Regions from separate parts of the Kitasatospora sp. NPDC101155 genome, predicted to be linked through region 3. Evidence: riboswitches for the same ligand, from Rfam matches in the RefSeq annotation. Region 3 holds a riboswitch; each other region holds the start of a gene.

Region 1 (6,943 bases), on a different contig from region 3:
TGTGCAGGCCCTCCCAGTAGGAACGGAGCTTCTCGCGCTTGTCCTTGGGGAGCTCCTGGAGGTCGGCCTCCAGCTCGTCGGCCAGCTGCCCGGTGCCGTACTCGTTGTCGTTGCCGTATCCGCCCTGGTCCGGGCCGAGTTCGTAGCCGGCCGGGACGGGCAGCAGCAGGTCGCGCAGGGAGCCGAAGTGGCTGCCGTTGGACTTGGCGCCGAACGGCGTGGCGCTCGCCGTCGGGACGGGCGCGCCGGTGGGGCCGGCGGCGGCCGGAGCGGGGTCGTCGTACTGGGTCTTGATGATGCCGATGCCGATCGCCACACCCACCAGCGCCGCCGCGGCGGTCGCGGCGCCCGCGCGCAGCAGGCGACGGGAGCCGGGGCGGGGGGCGGCGGGCGACTGCTCCGGGGCGAGTTCCGCGGCAGGCTGCTGCTCCGGAGCGGGCTCCGCAGCGGGCGACTGCTCCGGGGCGAGCTCCGCGGCGGGCGGGGTCGGTGCGGGGGTGTCCGGGGCGGACGGGGTTCCGGAGGGGGTTCCGGTCACGGTGTCGTTGGTCATACCAGCCGCTCCCACTGCTGCTTCGCAAGGTCCTTGAGGGCCCCGGAGTCCACCGGCTTGGGGCTGAAGATCTCCACCGACATCTGCACCGTGCCGCGCTTGGCGGTGGCGAAGCCGTAGTAGTACTGGTCGCTGCTGTCGGACCAGCGCTCGGGCACGTCGTCCACCGTGTAACCGCCGTTGGCGTCGTCGGCGAAGGGCTCCCCGTGGCGGGTCCTCGCTTCGCTGGAGTGGTCGGGCGTGTACTGGGTGAGCAGGACGCGGTACCTGATGTCGTCCTTCTTCCAGTTCACCCCGACCGCGCGCCGGAAGCCGGTGGAGTTCAGGTTCTTGAAGGCGAGCTCCGGCTTGTCGCTGAACTCGGCGAGGTCGCCGACCGACACCCAGCTCGGCTTGTCCGGCAGGTCGCTCCAGGGGCCGCTGCCGGCCGGGGCACTGATCAGCAGCTTGCGCAGGTCGCCGTCGATGGCCGGCGGCGCGGGCTGCTCGGCGGCGAAGGCGGCCGGGTCGACCACCTGGGCCGGGTAGGACGGGCGGGCGACCTGCAGCTTGGGCAGCGGCGTGGGCGGGCGCTGGGCCTGGATCGCGTAGCCGACGCCGCCGCCGGCCAGGGCGCCCAGCACCAGGGCGCAGGTGGACAGCAGCACCGGGCGGGGGCGGCGCAGGGCACGCGGCGCGGCCTCGGGCTCGGGCGCGGCCGTCGGGAGGTCGGGGCTGCCAGTCAACTCGCCTTCGGTGGGCGGGCTTTGGGGCTGCGGCGGGACGGGCGGCGCGGGCGGGGCAGCCGGCACGGCCGGGTCGGCGGCCGGCGCGGGCGGCGGCGTGGGTTCGGTGGTCACGGAAATGGCTCCAGAGGAGGCGGAAGGGGTGGCGTCGGAGGGCGGGCGCGGGCGCGGGCTCAGCCGCCGGAGGCGAGCCACTCGCGCTGGCGCTTCATCACGTCGCTCAGCAGCGCCTTGTCCGGCGTGCCCTTCACCTCGACGTCGATGGTGTACTGGACGTCGCCCTGGCTGCCGATGCCGGTCATCGAGCCGGTGAACGCCTCGTTCTTGGGCTTCTTCCGGAAGCCGTGGGCGTTCGGGTCGCCGTCGATGTCGATCGGCTCCTGCGACTTGATGTTGTAGAACTTGACGAACCTGCTCGCGATGTCGGCGGAGCCCAGGTGCAGCAGGGTGACCGTCACTTCGGCCTTGCCGTCGGCCGTCCGGTAGGTGCGGGTGGCACCGTCCTTGTAGCCCATGTCGCCGAGGAGGGTGTCGATGTCGTCCGGCTTGCCGAACATCTCGGAGACGTCGTCGTGGGTCAGCGCCATCCCGTCCACGGGCCCGTACGACTCGCCGCCGTCGGGGATCGGGAGCAGGAAGTACCGCAGGTCGCCCTCGTGCTTGGAGCCGTTGACCGTGCCCTTGACGGTGCTGGTGGGCTTGGGCTCGGTCGGGACGGCGGTCGGCACCGGGACCGGGGTCGCGGAGGGCGTCGCGCTCGCACTCGCGCTTGCGTTCGCGTTCGCCGAAGCGGTGGCGCGCGGGGCGGGCGCCGCGACGGCCGGGCGGCTGTCCGGTTTGCCGACCGCGACGGTCACCGCGGCGCTGGCCGCCGTGACGGCGAGCAGCCCGGCGGTGGCCAGCGCGACGCCGACGGCGCGGGGCAGACGGCGCGGGGCAGGGCCGGGTACGGGACCCGCGACGGCCTCGGGCACCGGCTCCACGGCGGGCTCCGGCACGACGGCGGGCTCCGGCTCCGCGACCGGCTTCGGCGGCGGATCGGTGAAAGCGCTCTCGTTTTCGGGCGCGGACAAAGGACTCCCCCAAGGGAAAAGTGGATTTCGCACGCGGACCACTCTCGGATTCCGCTCCCCCGCGGCTCTCCGGACCGTCCATCACGTGGCTCAGCAGGCATTATGAGAGTTCGATGACAGCGGTGCCAACAAAATCAACCACCGCACTCCCGCCCAAGATCCACAAATCGGACACGCCGTAATCCAAACGCAACCGGCCGACCGGTGCGCCGGGAAAAGGCCGGTGGGTCTTCGCGGCCGAACCGGTTCACCGCCCGGGCCACGGCGCCCCGGTGACCGGATGACAGGAGGTCGGGGCGCAGCGCCGGTCCCGCCCGGGCGGACGCCGCGCCCCTGACGACGTGTCGTCCGGTCGGCTTGAGTTCGAGCGCACTCCAAGTCCTACGGTTCCTGCCGTGGTCACCGGCCGGACGGTCGGGACCGGGTACGAGGAGAGGACAGGCGCCATGGGTGTTCCCGCGAACAAGACCGGTCTGCGGCAGGAGCGGTTCGACCGGGGCATGGAGATGCTCACCCGGGTCGACGGCGAGCGCGGCCTGCTGCCGGTCGCGACGGGCTGACGGCCCGCCGCGACCGGCGCGGCGGCCTGGTCTCAGCGCTGGGACTCGTAGGCGAAGACCGTCTTGCCGACGGCCGTCTGCAGCGGGGTCAGGCGGTCGACGAGCTGCTGGCGGTCGGTGCCGCGGCCGTCGGACCACTGGCCGAGGGTGGCCAGCATCGCGCGGCCGGCGCCGCTGAAGGCCTGGACCATGCCGCTGTCGGCGGGCAGGACGGGCAGCCCGGAGGCGGGCGGCGGGGCCTGGGCCCCGACCTCGAAATCCTCGAACTCCATGGAGAGTTGGGTGACCAGGTGGACGGTGTCCACCGGGTCCTCCATGGTGAACAGGGCCAGGTTGAACTGGTTGTTCTGGGGGTCCTTGTAGAGGGCGATCTGTTCGCCCAGGCAGCCCTTGCTCGCCTTGATCAGGGCGATCAGCCGGGGGCCGACCGAGTCGGGCTCAGTGCACGAGGCCAGGGTCGCGGAGCCGACCTTGGTGTAGACGGTGCCGTCGGCCGCCTTCACCTCGGCGGGGAAGACCTGGTCCAGCGGGATCTGGGGGCGGCCTGCGGCTGCCGGGGCGTTCGAGGCGGTCCGGCCGGTCGGGGCGGCCCCGGTGGACTCGGCGGCGGCGGGGGCCGCGGTGACCGGCGCGGAGGTCTGGGCGGCCGGGGCGGTGGTGTCGCCGGAGGGCTGCGTGACCTCGATGCCGAGGACGGTCAGCGCGGCGGCGCCGACGGCCAGGGCGGCGTTGCGCGGCCAGACCCGCTTGGGCGGCGGCTCACTGGCCCGACGGTGCGCCTCCTCCTCCATGGCCACGGACTTGACGAAATCGTCCCACTGCTCGTCATCGGACTTGCCCTGGCCTGCGCCCGGGTCGTTGTTTCGCATACCGACGCACCATAGTGATCATGACTGACACATCCAGCCCACGAACGATCACATCTTGATCAACTTGTGGCGTCCGGGCCGTGCGGGGGCGGCGGCCGGGAAGTGGGTGTGGGCGGCGTCGCCGGCCGGGTGGTCCCGGGCCTGCGCGACCGCCTGCTCGGCGACGCCGAGCAGGCGGTGATTCGGGAGAACTACGCGCGGGTGCGAGCGACCCTCGACTGGATCGAGACCGCGGTCGACACCGGGAAGGTCGACATGGGCGGCGAGCCGTCCCGCCCGCTCCGGGGTGAGTAGGCGATGCCCCGCGCCTCCGAGCGCGGTCGGCGACCGCCGAACGGCACGCCGACACCGTCCGCAGGGTCCTCTTCGAGGCCCGCCCCGCCGGGCCGACCGCCCGCGTCCACCGGGCCGGGGCGATCCCGCTGCGCCCCGGCCCGGTGGCACCGCTGCGGGGCGGTACGGCGTAGGGCCCGGTGGATCGGGGTTCGTGGTCAGGGGCCTCGCCCTACGTCCTTGACGGACGGGTCAGTTGGAGAAGTCCTGGGTGAGCCAGACGGTTCCACTGGCATCCCGGTGGACGGCGATGCCGATGTGGGTGAACTCGCTGCTGAGGATGTTCTTGCGGTGGCCGTCGTTCGGCGGCGTCTCGTTCAGCATGTCCTGGGTCAGGCTGACCGCCATGGCGGCGATGTCCTGGGCCGAGGTGGAAACCCCGTTGCCGTAGCCTATGTTCTCCCCGGCGGCGTTCCACTGGACGCCTGCGGCCGTCTCCCGCGCCCCCAACTCGGCCTCGCCCGGGCACTGGTGGGACATGCCGCAGCCGCCGGCCATCGTCTGGTCGTGGGCCCCGGCGCTGCTGGTCAGCCCCGACGTGATGGTGTAGGCGGGCAGACCCTGGGCGGCCCGCGCCTGGTTGATCAGTTTGAGGACCTGCTGCACGGCGTCCGAGCTCGAACCGGTCTGCGCGGCCGGGGCGGTGGGCGTGGCCGCGGGGGCGGGGGCGTGCGTGGCCGGGGCGGACGGGGACGACGACGCAGACGGGGACGACGGCGCGGACGGGGACGACGGCGCGGACGTGTGGGACGCCGGGGTCGGGGCCGGAGCGGAGGGCCGCGCCGAGTGGGAGCCCTGGGACTCGCCACCGGAACGCGCGGTCGCGGATTCCGGGGCGCGGGAGGCCGGGACGGACGGCGACGGCGAGGGGAGCGAGGCTTCGGCCGGGGCCGGAGCGGAGGGCCCTGCGGCCTGCGGGTCGGCCTGGTGGCGGTGCTGACCGTCGGAGTCGCTCTGGTTCCGGTGCTGGTGGTGCTCCTGCCACCCGGCGTGGCTCGCGTACGTGTGGGAGCCGGGCACGGCGGAGGCTCCGCTCGCGCTCAGCAGCGGCAGCATGAGGCCGGCGCCGGCGATCCCGGCGGTGGCGGCCAGACGCGGGGTGTGTCTCCGGCGCGCACGGCGATGCCGGCCGATACCTGAAGTCAGCATGGGGCGTCCCTCTGCGACGCCTGCGAGGTGAGCTGTCGGGTTCGGGCCGTGAGGTAGCCCGGCCGCACGCAGCGGCTTCACCCCTAGCCGCACCCGTCTCGTCCGCGAACGGACCGAGCAGGGCGCGGCGAACTACCTGGTTCCCCCGCTCCTGCCCGGTGCACTGCTCGACGTCCGGCCGACCGGTGGACAGGACTCGGCGTCCCGGCGGCAGGGTCCGCAGGTGCGAACAGGTTGCACGCTAGGCAGATCGGCCCGGAAGACACAAGTTCGTATCATGCACATCACATGGACATTCGGCGAAGATCTGATGGAATGCCAAATTAGCTGACAAAGCGCAGCATAATCACCCTAATCGGACAACTCTCCCGGCTGTCGATGCCGGGCGCGACGGCCGCCGCCCCCCGCCCGGAGTACTCCCGAGACCCGCTGCCGCACCAGATCCACCCCCACGATCTCGACTCGCACCTCCTCCCCCACCTCGGCGACCACGCCCTCGGTCTCCACCTCGATCCCGGCGAGCTCCGCCCCCGAGCGGATCTCCCCGACCGCGAGCCCTCGCAGAAGTGCCCACGCCTGGTCGCCCGGTGTGGGGTCGGTCCGCCAGCGGGCGCGCAACACGCCGTCGGGGTCGGGCAGTACGGCCGTGAGCAGCGGCTTGCGGTCGTCCGTACAGCAGGAGAGCAGGGCTGCGGCCCGGGCCCCGGCGGCCAGCTCGGCCAGGTCAGCGGGCTCCGGCTCCTCGGTGCCCATGCTGCTGATCCGGCCCTGCGCGTCCTCCCAGACCAGCTCGGCCGGGCCGTCCTGGGGGAGGTCGGCCAGCACTGCGGCGACATCGGTGCTCAGGTCGGGCCAGACGGAGAGCATGGCCCGCGGCGCGAGGCCGGCCCGTACCGTTTCGAGCGTGTCGGGTGTCAACCGGTGCCATCGGGTGGCGTTGTGGAGGTAGCCCTCCTCCAGGAGCAGCGACTGTTCGAGCAGCAGGTGGCGCAGCCGGGCCCAGAAGGTCTCGTCGGCCGGACGCTGTTCGTCGGAGCGTTCCTCGGGCTCGTACGGGGAGGCGCTCAGTGGTTCGGGGAAGAGGCCGAGCGCCCGAGTCCGTTCCACCGCCCGGGGGCACGGCACCCGGCTGCCCAGGTACATGTACAGGTCCCACCCGATGTGGACCTCGAACCGGCCGGCCGCCTCCAGCCGGCAGTAGAACCCGTCCCCGCGCAGCATCCCGCGCACCACCTCCACGGCGACCGAGAGCGGGATCTCCTCGCCGTCGTGGTACGGGGACGGGGCGTGCGGCTCCCGGACGGCCAGCCGGGTCACCCCGCTCTCGCACGCGAAGTCCTCGACGGCGCGCAGGTACGCGGCTTCGACCGGACCGTGGTCGCTCTCGCTGTCCTCGGTACCGACGTAGTGGCCTCGCTCGTCGCGGTCGGCAGGGTCGTACTTGGTCACTCGGTACACGTACTCCACCGGGCTCACGGTATCCCCGCAGTCGGCCCGCGCAGCACCCGTACCCCAGCACGTACGGCAGCCTGCCCGGCGACCGCGAGGCCTTCGAGCGGGATCTGACTCACGAACAGGTCCGGGGTCCACTGCAGCCGCTCTTCACCCGGCACCAGTGCCACCGCCCCTTTGAACATGACGCCGGCTGTCCTGGCACTCGAAGGATCAGCGAGGAAGTGTG
Region 2 (6,943 bases), on a different contig from region 3:
CCGGCTCGGCGGCGGCCAGCAGCCGGCCCACCCCCTCGTCCAGGTCCCGGCCCGGCACCTCCACCAGGCCGTCGCTGAACAGCAGCAGCGAGTCGCCGTACCCCAGCCGCCCGGACACCGGCGGGTACGGCGCGCCCGGCACCAGGCCCAGCGCCGGGCCGCCGTGCTCGGAGGGCTGCCAGCCGTTCCTCCGGCAGTACCGCACGGGCGGCGGATGGCCCGCGTTGAACAGCCGGTAACGGCCGGTCGCCGGGTGCAGCGCCAGGTGGACGGCGGTGGCGAAGTCGTCCTCCCAGCCCATCCGGACCAGGTGGTCGTTGGCGGCGGGCAGGAACGCGTCCGGCGGTACCCGGCCCAGCAGCATCGCGAAGGCGCCCGACAAGTGGGTCGACCGGGCGGCCGCCCGACTGCCCTTGCCCGACACGTCCACCAGCACCAGTTCCAGCAGGTCCTCCTCCGGGCGGTGGGCGCAGAGCAGGAAGTCCCCGGAGAAGGAGGCGTCACCGGCCGGGGCCAGCTCGCTGTCGAAGTGCCAGTCCAGCAGCCGCTCCGGAAGGCGGGCCAGCGTCCGGTTGTGCTCGGCCAGCTCCAGCAGCATCGTGTCGCCCTGGGTGCCGCGCAGCCCCAGCCGGTGCCGGAACCGGTTCGCCGTCAGCACCGTCGCCCCCGTCGCGGCCAGCACCACCGTCACCCCCAGCCGCACCCCGCGCGGGTCCTGCACCGCCGCCCCGAGCCCGCTGCCCGCCAGCGCCGCGCACACCAGCACCAGCAGTTGCCCCCGCCGCAGCACCAGCCCGCCACCCACCACCGGCAGTACCAACGCCGACGGCGGCCACCCGTACGGCATCAGGATCGGCAGCACCCCCAGCACCACCGTCACCCCGAGCAGCACCCCCAGCGCCACCCGCCCCGCCCGTATGTCCCCGTCCAGCAGCCGCCCGTACCACCGCCGCACCCTCGCCATCAGTGCGGGCATCGGGACCTCCGCCAAGCGTGGGCGGTCCCCTGTCATGACCACCAGTCAGCCCGCCACACTAGCCCGTCCACCCCCACCAACCTCCCAACCCCCACCCGCCCCGCACCAGAGCCCGGCCCTCCCGACTGCCGGCCGCCCTGCGCCAGAAGTCGGCGGGCCCGACTTCCTACTCCTCTTCCTCCGCCTTCGGCCAGGTGCGGAGGCCGGTGGTGAGGGTGGTGACGAGGCGGTCGTGGGTGGTGGTGAGGTCTTCGGCGAGTTGGAAGGCGCCGGTGATGGAGAGGGAGGCGAAGCCGTGGGCGAGGGAGCGGACGGTGCGGGCGGCGTGGATGGCCTCGGGGCCGTCGAGGCCGTAGGAGCGGAGGACGGCGATGATGACGCCGACGAGGCGGGTGGCCGCGCGGGTGAGGTCGTCGTCGGGTTGGGGGGCTTGGGGGAGGGCGGTGTAGCGGTGCGGGTGTTCGGTGGCGTAGGCCTGGTAGGCGCGAAGAACGGTCGTGACGGCGTCGTCGCCGCTGCGGCCGACCGCGGCCTCGGCGAGCCGGTCGGCCAGTTCCTCGGTGACCCGGACGGCGATCAGCCGGCGCAGTTCGGTCAGGCCTCCGCTGACGTGCTTGTAGAGGGAGGGGGTGGCGACTCCCGCGCGGGCGGCGACGGAGGCCAGGGTGAGGGCCTCGGCGCCCTGCTCGTCGATGAGGGCGAGGGCGTGGTCGACGACCTGGTCCGGGGTCAGTCCTACTCGGGGCATGGGTTCGGTTTCTCCGTACGGCTGCGGTTCGGTGGGCTCAGCGGGCTCAGGCGAGCTCGGCGAGGAAGGGCAGCAGGGCGTCCGCGACGGCCTGCGGGTTGTCGGCCATCGGGTAGTGGCCGGACCCCTTGATCATCACCTTCCGGGTGCCCAGCGCCGTGGCCTGCCGCTCGGCGACGGCCGCCGGGTCCGGGAAGTCGGGGTCCTTGCTGCCCATCAGGACGAGCGAGGGGCAGCGGACGGCCGCGCACCAGCCGATCGGCGCGGAGTCCCCGGTGACGTGTCCGCGGGTGGCGGTCTTGCGTCCGGGGGTGCGCAGGTCGGCGACCAGCCCGGCCACGTAGGTGTCGAGGTCGGCGGGTCGGGGGCCGGGGAAGGCCATCTTGCGCAGGTAGAAGCCCCAGACGGCCGGCCAGTGGACCATCGCGCTGCCCATGACGGCCATCACGCCGCGCATCAGGGCGTTGGCCCGGTGCTCGACGAAAGCGTCGATCAGCGCGATTCCGGCGACCCGCTGGGGCGCGTCCCCGGCGAGCTTGACCACGGTCGCCCCGGTGTAGGACTGCCCGACCAGGACGGCCCGCTCGATGCCGAGGTGGTCGAGCAGGGCGAGGGCGTCGGTGGCGACGGCGGCCGGGCTGTAGTCGTCCCAGACGATCGAGGACTCGCCGAAGCCGCGCACGTCCATGGTGATGACCCGGCGCCCGGCGGCGGTGAGCAGCGGGTGCAGGTGCCGGTAGGCGCGGCGGCTGTCGAGCATTCCGGGGAGCAGGACGACGGGGGTGCCGTCGCCCTGCCGGGTGTCGTCGAAGGCGATCCGGCCGCCGGGGACGTCGAGGTACTGGGTGCTCGGGGTGATGGTGCCGTTCACGGTGGTCCTCCACGGGGTCGGTGCTGCCGATAGCCATAAAGCTATGGCTAATAGCCGTAGCCGTCAACCCCTTTCCCCGGTGTCCCGGGAACGGCTCAGGCCCCCTCGACCCGGAACGGGTCGTGCTCGCTGAGCAGCTTCTCCAGTCGGGCCTGGTCGACCCGGGCGACAGTGTCCGAGGACTCCTGCCGGTCCCGGATCACCTTGGCCAGCGTGAAGGCGGAGGTGACGGTGTAGAGCAGGCCGATCCCGAGGAAGGCCCTGGTCCACCCGCCGACGGGCAGGCAGGCGACCCCGACGGCGAGGGTCGAGCCGGAGATCGCGAACGAGAGGACGGCCTGGACGAAGTACGCGGCCGTGGTGCGTGACTGCATCGGTGCGCTCATGCCGTCAGGATGCGGGAGCGCGGCCGGGCCGCACATGAGTAGGAGTACTCAGATGGGCCAGGCGAATGACGGTTCGTTCGTCGGCGTCCGACCGCCTGCTCCCCGGTCGTCCCGGACGGATGGCTTGGAATCAGGGCCTCCTAGGATTAACGTTTGATAACGCAGCGCGGTCGTCAATGCCGTACCCAGACGGCACCGTGCGCCGTCGCCTAATCCCGCCGACCGGCCTCCGGGCAGGTCAGGGAGCCGGGGAACCACGTTCCTTGGGGTGAATCGGCGGGGCCCCGGCCCGGCCGTAGGAGACCTTCCTGCTCCGAACCCGTCAGCTAACCCGGTAGGCGCGAAGGAAGGAAAGGAGCGCGCCCCCGTGGCGTCGACGCACACCCCGGCACACCCGGCCGGCCCCGCAGCCGGTACCCAGCTCCTCGACCACCCCGGCCCGGACGGAACCGAGTCGCTCGGCACCGACGACTTCGCCCCGGAGGCCGAGGCCAACCGCCACCGGATGCCGCGTCAGACCCGCGGGGCCTCCCCGCTGCTCGGCGTCACCGCCGTCGCCGCCACCCTGGGCGCCACCGGTTTCGCCTCCGCCACCCCGGCCGCCGCGCCCGCCGTCGAGGCCGCGGACGAGGCCCCGGTGACCCTCGCTGCCGACCCGGGCCTCGCGCTCGCCGCCCGCATCCAGCAGCAGGCCGACAGCCAGCGCACCGCCGCCGAGGAGAGCGCCCGTCTGGAGGCCGCGAAGGAGGCCGAGGCGAAGGCCGCCGCCAAGGAGGCCGACGCCAAGCGCGCCGCCGACGAGGCCGAGCGCGCCAAGGCCGCCGCCCTCACCCTGCCGGTGAAGGACTACAACCTCTCCGCCCACTACGGCCAGAGCGCCCGCTACTGGGCCCACCTGCACACCGGCCTGGACTTCGCCGCCGACACCGGCACCCCGGTCTACGCGGTGGGCCAGGGCACCATCACCTCGGCCGGCTGGTCCGGCGCGTACGGCTACCGGATCGTCGAGACCCTGCCCGACGGCACCGAGATCTGGTACTGCCACCTCTCCTCGATCATCAAGGGCTCCGGCGCGGTCGGTTCCGGCCAGCAGATCGGCAAGGTCGGCGCGACCGGCAACGTCACCGGCCCGCACCTGCACCTGGAGGTCCGCCCGGGCGGCGGCGCCCCGGTCGACCCGGAGACCTGGCTCCAGCAGCGCGGCCTCAACCCCTGACGGGAACCACCTGAACCCCTGACGGGAGCCCCCGACGAGAACCGGGGACCCTGACGCGACGCCCGAGGGCCCCGGATACCCGGGGCCCTCGGCCGTTCACTCCGCCGACTCCGCCGGCAGCTGCGCCAGGTAGGCGTCGATCTCCTCCGCCCCCGGCTCCGGCGCGAGCTCCGGGAACTCCTCCACCAGCAGCCGCGGCAGCCCCGGCACCGTCCACTCGCCGATCAGGTCGAGCGCCACCTCGGCCGCCGCCGTCTCGAACTCCCCGAAGTCCCCGGCCAGTTCGTCCGGCATCGGCCGCCCCAGCGCGTTCAGCTCGGCCAGGTTGCGGTAGCTGCGCCGCATCAGGCCCTGTTCCAGCAGCCGCCGCGCGCCGTCGGTGGCCATGCCGACCGACAGCACCCGGCCCGGTCCCCAGCCCTGCTCGTCCGGTTCGTCCAGCCAGCCGGTCGGCACCAGCGCCTCGAACCCGGCCAGCCGCTCCTCCTCGCCCAGCCCGGCGAAGCCGGCCAGCCAGTCCCGCACCGCCGCCTCGTCCGTGGTGTCCACCCCGTGGGCGTGCAGCAGCACCGCGTACAGCCGCGGCCAGGTGACCAGGTCGGCGCGGCGCAGCAGCCCGGCCGCGACCTCGCCCTGCCACTCGGCCTCGGCGTGCAGCCGCTCCTGGCGCTTGGCGTTGAGCCGCTTCGCCGCCCGCTGGTGGTCGACCAGCAGCCGTACGGCGTCGCCGTACGCGAGCGGGTCCGCTTCCGGGGCGGGTTGGACGTAGAGGTGGAGCCGCTCGTACAGCAGGTGCTCCACCGCGTTGGAGGTCAGTTCGGGCCAGCCGTCGTGCATCCTGCCCTCGCCCAGTTCCAGCAGCGCCAGCACCGTGCGCAGCGGCTCCTCGGCCACCGGCGCGCGGTCCTGCTCGGCCGCCCAGTCGAGCAGGTCGGCGGCCCTGGTGCGCGGGGCGAGCCGCAGGTCTTCGTCGTTCATGTTCCGAACGGTAGTCGTCGGACGGAGGTAGGGTCGGCAGCCATGGTCCCCGTACGCCTCACCGGCCCCAGGCTCGCCATCCGCGAGTACCACCACACCCCGGAGGAAGTGGACGCGCTGCACGCGCTGTACAGCGACCCGGAGGTGACCCGCTACCTCCCCTTCGAGCCGCGCGACCGGGAGACCTGCGCCGACCAGATCGAGCTGTACCTGGAGGAGGCGATGGCCGGGGAGCGGGACACCTACCGCCTCGCCGTCGTCCGGCGGGAGGACGCCGCGGACCCGGCGGACGCGCCGCCGATCGCGCACGCCAGCCTCACCCTCGGCAAGTACCGCTCCGCTTACCTCGGTTACGTACTGAGCCGCGGGGTGTGGGGCCGCGGCTACGCGGGCGAGATCGCCGGGCTGCTCTGCGAGTTCGCCTTCGGCCCGCTCGGGCTGCACCGGCTGGCCGCCCGGGTCGACGTGGACAACACGGCCTCCGCCAAGGTGCTCACCAGGCTCGGCTTCCAGCTGGAGGGGCGGGTGCGGCACGACCTGTACAAGGGCGGCGTCTGGTCGGACTCGTACCTGTACTCGCTGCTCGTCGACGAGTGGCCCGGCCCTTCGGTGCCGTCCTGACCCCGGAAGCGGACCCGGCCGGGGGTTAACCCCACCCCCGATCCGCCGGTCCCCCGGATGCCCCCTGAGCTGCGGCTCGGCCAGACTATGGGGTGTCAGGGAGTACGAACGACCGCGAGAACGAGGGGCCGGGGCCGGAGATGAGCAGCAGCCGAAGCATGCTGGACCAGGAGTGGGACGTCCACGGTGGCTACGGCGACGACGGCCCGCACACCGCCCGGGCCCGCCGCACCGAGCGGCCGCCGGCCTTCTGGCGGGCGCCGTTCTCCGCGCACTACTACCGCGAGATCGGCTACGTGCTCACCGGCCTGCCGGTGGCGATCGCCGGCTTCACCGTCGCGATCACCCTGTTCTGCTTCGGCCTCAGCACCGTCGTCACCGTCCTCGGCCTGCCGGTGCTGGCCGGCCTGACCAACATCGCCCGCGGCCTGGGCCGGGCGGAGCGGGCCCGGGTGCGCGGCATGCTCGGCCTGGACGTGCCCGGCCCGGCGCCGGTGCGGCCGGTCCGCCCGGGCAACTGGGGCGGGATCACCGCGCGGCTGGCGGATGCGGCGGGCTGGAAGGCCGTGCTGTACCAGGTGGTGATGTTCCCGTGGGCGGTGTTCAGCTTCGCGGTGACGCTGACGTTCCTGCTGCTCGGCTGGGTGATGGCGCTCTACCCGCTCTACCAGTGGGTCTTCCCGACCTACACCCCCTGGCGCGGCTACCAGCTGTTCGACTTCACCGACAGCCACCACGTCCGGCACGTCCACTACGTCGAGGGCCCCTGGCAGATCGCCGCGTTCTCGATGGTCGGGGTGCTGCTGGTCTTCCTCACCGCGCGGCTGGTCCGCGGCCTGACCAACGTCAACCGGGTTGCCGCCCTGGGCCTGCTCGGGCGCTGAACCCGCCCAGGCCCGGTCCACCGTTCGAGGCCCCGCCCGCGCTCCGGATGCGGTCGGGGCCGGCCCGTGTTCGGATGGCCGGGTGGCCGCCGCACGGACCTCCGCGCCGAACCCCGACATCCTGATCACCTCCCGTCCGCTGGACGAGTACTGCGCGATGTTCGGCCTCACCCGCGCCCTGCTCGCCGCCCTGCCCGGGCCGGTGCTGGACTGCCCCGGCGGCGCGGCGGGCCTGGCCGCCGAGGCGCGCGAGCTGGGCTGCC
Region 3 (6,943 bases):
GGCGACGAGCTTCTTGGCGGCGCGCTCGGCCGTCTTCTGCTGCTTGGCCGCGATCACGGCCTCGTGGTCCTGCTCCTTGGCGCGGTTGCGGGCGACCCGCTCACCGGCCGCCTCGACCTCGGCCGGGGAGACGCACGGGCCCTTGGCCCACCAGTCCTCCAGCATGCCGATCGCCTCGTCGCCGAGCGGGTTGACGCCCTCGCCGGCCGCCAGCGAGTGGCCGACCAGCACGTGCAGGCACTTCACCCGGTCCGGCATGCCGCCGGCGCTCGGGAAGCCCTCCAGCACCTCGATCGCGTCGCGCCGGGCGATGTAGTCCTCGTGCGCCTTCTGGTAGGCGGCGGCCAGCTCCGGGTCCTCGGCGAGCCGGGCGCTCTGCTCCTTCATCACGCCTTCCGCCTCCAGGGTGCCGATCAGCGAGGCGGCCTTGGGGCAGGTCAGGTAGTAGAGCGTCGGGAACGGCGTGCCGTCCGGCAGCCGGGGGGCCGTCTCCACGACGTCGGGGTTGCCGCAGGGGCAGCGGTGCGCGACACCGCGCAGGCCGCGCGGCACCCGGCCGAGCTGGGCGGCGATGGCCGCGACGTCGGCGTCGGAGACGGCGGGGTGGTTCTCAGTGGTCATGGGGGGTGGGGTCTCCAACGGGGGGCGGGGGGAGCGGACGGGGGGTCGCGGGGGCCAGCGCGACGGTGTCGGCGGCGTCCACCGAGTCCCAGACGCTGGCGTACCAGGGCTTGGCGGCCGCCTGGGCCGTACCGCCGGAGGAGGCGGGTGCGGCGGGCGCGGAGGGCTGGACGACCGGGCCGGCCGGATTCACCGCGATGTACGGGGTCTCCCCCGGCACCGCGTAGTGCAGCCGGGCGCGGGCCTGCGCCTTGACGTACTCCGGGTCCTGCCAGCGGGCCTTGTCCCGGCGCAGCTGGTCGACCTGCTGGCGCACGTGGTCGGCCTTCGCCCGCTGGGCGGAGATCTCGGCGCGCTGGGAGATGAACTGCCGCGTCGGGTAGGCCAGGATCGCCACCAGGGAGCAGAGCACCAGGACGAGGACGGTCGCCCGGCTCGTGAACCGGGGTCGGGCCGCCAAGCCCGGGATCCTCCAGCCAGCCATCTCCCGTATCCCCTCCTGGTCGCGACGGTGCCCCGCCGTCCACCCTACGGGGTGTGCGGCGGGGCACCGGTCAGGCTTGCGCTAGCTCGGCTGCTCAGCCCTCGTGCTTGCTGTGCTCACTCGCCTGCGGAGCGACTGTGCCTACTGGTCCGCGGAGCGGAAGCGCGGGAAGGCACCGCGGCCGGCGTACTCGGCGGCGTCGTCGAGGATCTCCTCGATGCGCAGCAGCTGGTTGTACTTGGCGACGCGCTCGGAGCGGGCCGGGGCACCGGTCTTGATCTGGCCGCAGTTGGTGGCGACGGCCAGGTCGGCGATGGTGACGTCCTCGGTCTCGCCGGAGCGGTGCGACATCATGCAGCGGTAGCCGTTGCGCTGGGCCAGCTCGACGGCGTCCAGAGTCTCGGTCAGCGAGCCGATCTGGTTCACCTTCACCAGCAGCGCGTTGGCGGTGCCGGTCTCGATGCCCTTGGCCAGGCGGGCCGGGTTGGTGACGAACAGGTCGTCACCGACCAGCTGGACCTTGTCGCCCAGCTTGACGGTCATGGCCTTCCAGCCGTCCCAGTCCGACTCGTCCAGCGGGTCCTCGATGGAGACCAGCGGGTAGGCGGCGACCAGCTCGGCGTAGTACTCGATGAGCTCGGCGGCCGACAGGGCCTTGCCCTCGAACTGGTAGGCGCCGTCCTTGTAGAACTCGGAGGCGGCGACGTCCAGGGCCAGCGCGATGTCACGGCCGGGCACGTAGCCGGCCTTCTGGATGGCCTCGGTGATGAGGTCCAGGGCCTCGCGGTTGCTGTCCAGGTTCGGCGCGAAGCCGCCCTCGTCGCCGAGGCCGGTGGACAGGCCGCGCTCCTTCAGCACGCCCTTGAGGGTGTGGTAGACCTCGACGCCCCAGCGGACGGCCTCGGAGAAGGACTCCGCGCCGATCGGGGCGATCATGAACTCCTGGATGTCGACGTTGGAGTCCGCGTGCGAGCCGCCGTTGAGGATGTTCATCATCGGGACCGGCAGGACGTGCGCGTTCGGGCCGCCCAGGTAGCGGAACAGCGGCAGGTCGCTGGCCTCGGAGGCGGCGTGCGCGACGGCCAGCGAGACGCCCAGGATGGCGTTGGCGCCGAGCGAGGACTTGTCGGGGGTGGCGTCCAGGTCGAGCATGGCCTGGTCGATCAGGCGCTGCTCGGTGGCGTCGTAGCCGACGAGCTCCGGGCCGATCTGCTCGATGACGGCCAGGACGGCCTTCTCGACGCCCTTGCCGAAGTAGCGGTTCTTGTCACCGTCGCGCAGCTCCAGCGCCTCGAAGGCGCCGGTCGAGGCACCCGACGGGACAGCGGCACGACCGGTGCTGCCGTCGTCGAGGCCGACCTCGACCTCGACCGTGGGGTTGCCGCGCGAGTCGAGGATCTCACGGGCTACGACGACATCGATGGACGGCACGAGGCATCTCCTTGCGGAAGCAGGGTCCGGCTGACGGTGGTGCTGTCAGCGGGACGATTGCGGAGTCGTTACGACCCAGAGCCTAACCGCCCGGGCTCCCGGGGCCACGTTGGCCTCGGTCCCGTCTCAGCGTGTGGCCCTGCTACCCCCCGGTAGTTCACCTGCTTGTCCCAGTCTGTCCCCCCGGCGCGGACGAATGCGGACGAAGGGGGCCGGGCGCGGCCCCCTTCGTCCCCGGGGTGTTGTTCGAGGTCCTACGGACCGGTTCAGCTGAGGTGCAGGATCTGGCCGGGCATGATCAGGTTCGGGTCCCCGCCGACCGTGCCGCGGTTGCCGTCGTACAGCGCCTGCCAGCCGCCGGACACGCCCTGGGCGGCGGCGATGCTCGACAGGGTGTCACCGGAGTGGACGGTGTAGTCGTGGCCGGCAGGGGCGGCCTGGGCCGGCTGGGCGGCACGCGGGGCGGCGTGCTTCGGAACGTACTGCTGGACCGGCTGCTCCGCGGGCGTTTCGGCCTGCTTCGGGGCGGCGTGCTTCGGTGCGTACGGCTGGGCGGGCTTCGCGTCCGCCTTGGGGGTCTGCTGCTTCGGAGCCTGCTGCTTCGGGGTCTGCTGCTTGGGCGTCTGCTGCTTGGGCGTCTGCTGCTGGGGGGCGGACTGCGGCTTGGCGTCCGAGGAGGTGTCGACCGCGGCCGGGGCACCGCCCTTGCTCAGGCCCGCCTTGACGGAGCAGACCGGCCAGGCGCCCGGGCCCTGGGAGGCCAGCACCTTCTCGGCGACCGATATCTGCTGGCCCTTGCTGGCCTGGTTGGCCTGCGGCGCGTAGGCGGTGCCGCCGTACGCCTTCCAGGTGCTGGAGGTGAACTGCAGGCCGCCGTAGAAGCCGTTGCCGGTGTTGATGCTCCAGTCGCCGCCGCTCTCGCACTGGGCGACGGAGTCCCAGGCGGAGGCCGGGGCGGCGGAGGCGCCGGTGGCGGCGAGGAGCGGCATCGCGAGTCCGACGCCGGCCACACCGGCGACGGCGATGGCCTTCTCGGCCTGGGTGCGACGACGGTGACGGCCAGTTCCAACGAACAGCATGAAGGGTCCCTCTCCGCACGCCTGCGAGGTGAGCTGTCGGGTTCGGACCGGGAGGTGGCCCGGCCGCCGTGCGCGGAAACGTTCCGCTCGGGCGGCTTCACCCCAAGCCGTGGAGGACGGCAACAAACCTGGTTCCCCCGCCCCTGCCCAAGGGTCTGGTCGGTTTCCCGTGGCGCGGCGGGCAGGATTCGGCGTTCCGCGCACGAGGTCCGCAGCTGCGAACTCCAGGGAGACTAGACAGATCCTCAGACCAATCACAAGCTCATATCGTCGACATCACACCGGAATTACGGCACGTGACCAATCGCCTACCAACTGCGCCCGTTTGTCCGGATTGATGGGCGTTCACACCGTCATCAGGAGCGTGTCGACGACGCCCAGTCAGCGTGTCGGAGCCTCAGGAAGGGCATGCGGAGACCGGATCTCGGGACTGAATTCGACCGGAAGTTCGCGCAATCCACGCATGATCAGGCCACCTCGCCAGCGGAGATTCTCCGGAGTTTCGGCCAGTCGCAGATCGGGAAGTCGGGAAAGCAGCGTGGCCAGCGCGGCACGTCCTTCGAGCCGGGCCAGCGGGGCGCCGATGCAGTAGTGGATGCCGTGCCCGAACCCCAGGTGGGGATTGTCGGTTCGGGCCAGGTCGAGGGTGTTCTCGTCCGCGAACCGGTCCGGGTCGCGGTCCGCCGCCGCCAGTACCACCAGCACCGGATCGCCCACCGGGATGTCCACCCCGCCGATGGTCAGCGGCCTGGTCGCGAACCGCCAGGTCGCCAGCTCCACCGGCCCGTCGTAGCGCAGGAGTTCCTCGATCCCGGTCTCCAGCAGCGCGGTCTCCCCGCGCACCACCGACTCCTGCAGCAGCGCCCGCTGCCCCGGGTTGCGCAGCAGCGCGTACGTCCCGTTGCCGATCAGGTTGACGGTCGTCTCGAAACCGGCGAACAGCAGGATGAAGGCCATCGCGGCCGCCTCGTTCTCGGTCAGGTGCTCGCCGTGGTCACTGGCCCTGATCAGGCCGGAGATCAGGTCGTCACCGAGATCGGCCCGCTTGCGGTGGATCAGCTCCAGCAGGTACGCCCGCATCCGCTTCACCGCCCGCCCCACGCCCCCGCGTTGGCCCCCACCATGTCGGATCATCATCCCGGCCCAGTCGCGGAAGTCGTCCTGGTCCTCGGCCGGCACGCCCAGCATGTCGCAGATCGCGTAGATGGGGAGCGGGAAGGCGAACTCGTGGATCAGGTCCGCCGAGCCGCGCTGCGCGAAGCCGTCGATCAGCCGGTCGGTGAGCTGCTGCACCCGCGGCTCGAACTCGGCCACCCGGCGCGGTGTGAACGCCTTGGACACCAGTCGGCGCAGCCGGGTGTGGTCCGGCGGGTCGATGTTCAGCAGGTGGGTCATCAGGTCCGCCTGCCGCTCCCCCGGGATGCCCACCCGGCCGGTGCGGTGCGCCTGCTCGCTGTGGTGCGCCGGGTTCTTCGACAGCCGGCTGTCCGCCAGCGCCTGGCGTGCGTCCGCGTACCGCGTCACCAGCCAGGCCTCCACGCCGCTCGGCAGCCTGGTGCGGTGCACCGGGGCGTGCTCGCGCAGCCAGGCGTAGGCCGGGTACGGGTCGGCGGCGAACTCCCAGGTGAAGAGCTGCGGGGCGGGCTGGGCGGCGTCGGACTGAGCAGGCATGGGTCGACCGTAGCTGCTGGGTCGGGCGCGTCCCGACCGTTCCCGACCGTCAACACGTCGCGAACGGCGCGCGAGCGGGTCGCCAACGCTCCGTGGACGGCCGGTGGACGGTCCGTGGACAGCTCTTGGACAGCTCTTGGCCAGGTGGCAGGCGTGAGTCTGGTCACCTGCGGGGTAATCCCTGTTGCGGAGGGTCAGGTCGTGCCTACGATCCTCCGCAGTATGCGTGGGCGCCGGTGCGGTGTCGCCCACAGGGAGGAGCAGACCATGCGGGTCAGCGGGGCAGTCGTCGTCATCGCGGTACTCGACGGCGGTTCGGGAGCCGGCCTCGCCCGCCGGTTCACCGCGGCCGGCGCCGCCGGGATGCTGATCGCCGACACCCACGTCGGTGTCGCCGAGGACCTCGCCGCCGAACTCGACCGGCCGGGCTGCCCCGTCGTCGGCGTCGGCGCCGACATCCGCCGCCCCAGCGACGTCGCCGCCCTGGTCGACACCGCCGAGAAGCACCTCGGGCCGATCGACCTCTTCTGCGTCGCCGGCCCGAACGGCGAGCGGATCGTCTCCCTCGCCGACCTTCCCGACCACCTCGACCTGGAGCGCCTCGCCGAACTCCTCGCCCTGGTCGGCGAGGCCATCGGCGAACTCGTCCCGCCGCAGCGGCGCCCGACCGGGCACACCGCCACGGCGGCCTGAGCCGCTACTCCGGCCTCAGCCGTTACTCCGGCTTGAGCCCCTCGGCCGCGCGCACCGCGTTCCGGTAGCCCCGCGCGGCCGAGCGCAGCGCCGCGTCCACGTCCACCCCGGCGTCGTGCGCCCGCTGCACCACCGCCAGCAGCAACCGGCCCGCCGACTCCGCGGTCAGCTCCGCCGGCAGCTCGTACGGCTCGTCCGGCACGCCCTCGAACCCCGCCCGGCGCACCCGGGACACCAGCTTCGCCGCGTACGCCAGCGCCGGCAGCCCGGCCGGCACGCCGTCCAGCACCGACTCCCGGTCCGCCTTCTCCGCCGCCTTCAGCTGCTCCCAGTTCGCCTCCACCTCGGCGGCGCCCTCGGCCTCGACGTCCCCGAACACGTGCGGGTGGCGGTACACCAGCTTCTCCACGATGTCCCCGGCCACGTCGTCGATGGTGAACGGCCCGGTCGGGTGCTCCTCGGCGATCCGGGAGTGGAAGAACACCTGGAGCAGCACGTCGCCCAGTTCCTCGCGCAGCGTGTCCCGGTCCCCCTCCTCGATCGCCTCGACCAGCTCGTACGCCTCCTCGACCAGGTACTTCACCAGGCTCTCGTGCGTCTGCTCGGCGTCCCACGGGCACCCGCCGGGCGAGCGCAGCCGGTCCATCACCGACACCAGGTCCAGCAGCCGCGAACCGGGCAGGTCGTACGAACCCGGCAGCACCTCGATCTCCGGCACCTCCCCGGCGTGCTCCACCGCCAGCCGCGCCAGCGCGTCCGTCAGCCCCGGATCACCGTCCGGGCTCCCCAGCCACACCGTCGGCCCCGCCCCGGCCGGCTGCTCGGTCAGCATCCGCGCCAGGGCCGGCGCCGACTCCGCCGCCGCCGCCTCGACCGCCACCCCGGCCTGCCGCACCGCGGCCACCTGCGGATGCCCCTCGTCCCCCACCAACACCCGCCCGGCCGACCGCAACGCCTCCCACGC

What was found. A riboswitch is a leader RNA that binds a small molecule or an ion and turns the genes downstream of it on or off. The one in region 3 is predicted to bind cyclic di-AMP.
Region 1: it holds a riboswitch for cyclic di-AMP, as region 3 does, so the genes downstream of both, ACIRYZ_RS27630 (CAP domain-containing protein) here and ACIRYZ_RS34220 (transglycosylase family protein) in region 3, are expected to answer to the same signal.
Region 2: it holds a riboswitch for cyclic di-AMP, as region 3 does, so the genes downstream of both, ACIRYZ_RS30200 (M23 family metallopeptidase) here and ACIRYZ_RS34220 (transglycosylase family protein) in region 3, are expected to answer to the same signal.

What each region holds. Positions count from the first base shown of each region.
Region 1 covers NZ_JBIWPN010000021.1:56,207-63,149, reverse strand. Annotated here, with positions in the region: gene ACIRYZ_RS27655 (hypothetical protein) at 1-553, opposite strand, end outside; gene ACIRYZ_RS27650 (hypothetical protein) at 550-1,392, opposite strand; gene ACIRYZ_RS27645 (hypothetical protein) at 1,452-2,351, opposite strand; gene ACIRYZ_RS27640 (hypothetical protein) at 2,944-3,780, opposite strand; partial or broken gene ACIRYZ_RS27635 (DUF6192 family protein) at 3,901-4,074, shown strand; gene ACIRYZ_RS27630 (CAP domain-containing protein) at 4,306-5,262, opposite strand; cyclic di-AMP (ydaO/yuaA leader) riboswitch at 5,265-5,433, opposite strand; gene ACIRYZ_RS27625 (RNA-binding protein) at 5,614-6,729, opposite strand.
Region 2 covers NZ_JBIWPN010000025.1:86,541-93,483, forward strand. Annotated here, with positions in the region: gene ACIRYZ_RS30180 (PP2C family protein-serine/threonine phosphatase) at 1-976, opposite strand, end outside; gene ACIRYZ_RS30185 (TetR/AcrR family transcriptional regulator) at 1,143-1,724, opposite strand; gene ACIRYZ_RS30190 (alpha/beta fold hydrolase) at 1,771-2,595, opposite strand; gene ACIRYZ_RS30195 (YiaA/YiaB family inner membrane protein) at 2,691-2,981, opposite strand; cyclic di-AMP (ydaO/yuaA leader) riboswitch at 3,178-3,336, shown strand; gene ACIRYZ_RS30200 (M23 family metallopeptidase) at 3,349-4,197, shown strand; gene ACIRYZ_RS30205 (hypothetical protein) at 4,294-5,175, opposite strand; gene ACIRYZ_RS30210 (GNAT family N-acetyltransferase) at 5,218-5,796, shown strand; gene ACIRYZ_RS30215 (sensor domain-containing protein) at 5,937-6,680, shown strand; gene ACIRYZ_RS30220 (hypothetical protein) at 6,763-6,943, shown strand, end outside.
Region 3 covers NZ_JBIWPN010000034.1:61,814-68,756, reverse strand. Annotated here, with positions in the region: partial or broken gene ACIRYZ_RS34235 (DUF501 domain-containing protein) at 112-639, opposite strand; gene ACIRYZ_RS34230 (septum formation initiator family protein) at 611-1,081, opposite strand; gene eno (phosphopyruvate hydratase) at 1,247-2,536, opposite strand; gene ACIRYZ_RS34220 (transglycosylase family protein) at 2,803-3,615, opposite strand; cyclic di-AMP (ydaO/yuaA leader) riboswitch at 3,620-3,786, opposite strand; gene ACIRYZ_RS34215 (cytochrome P450) at 3,997-5,286, opposite strand; gene ACIRYZ_RS34210 (SDR family NAD(P)-dependent oxidoreductase) at 5,554-5,979, shown strand; gene ACIRYZ_RS34205 (MazG family protein) at 6,002-6,943, opposite strand, start outside.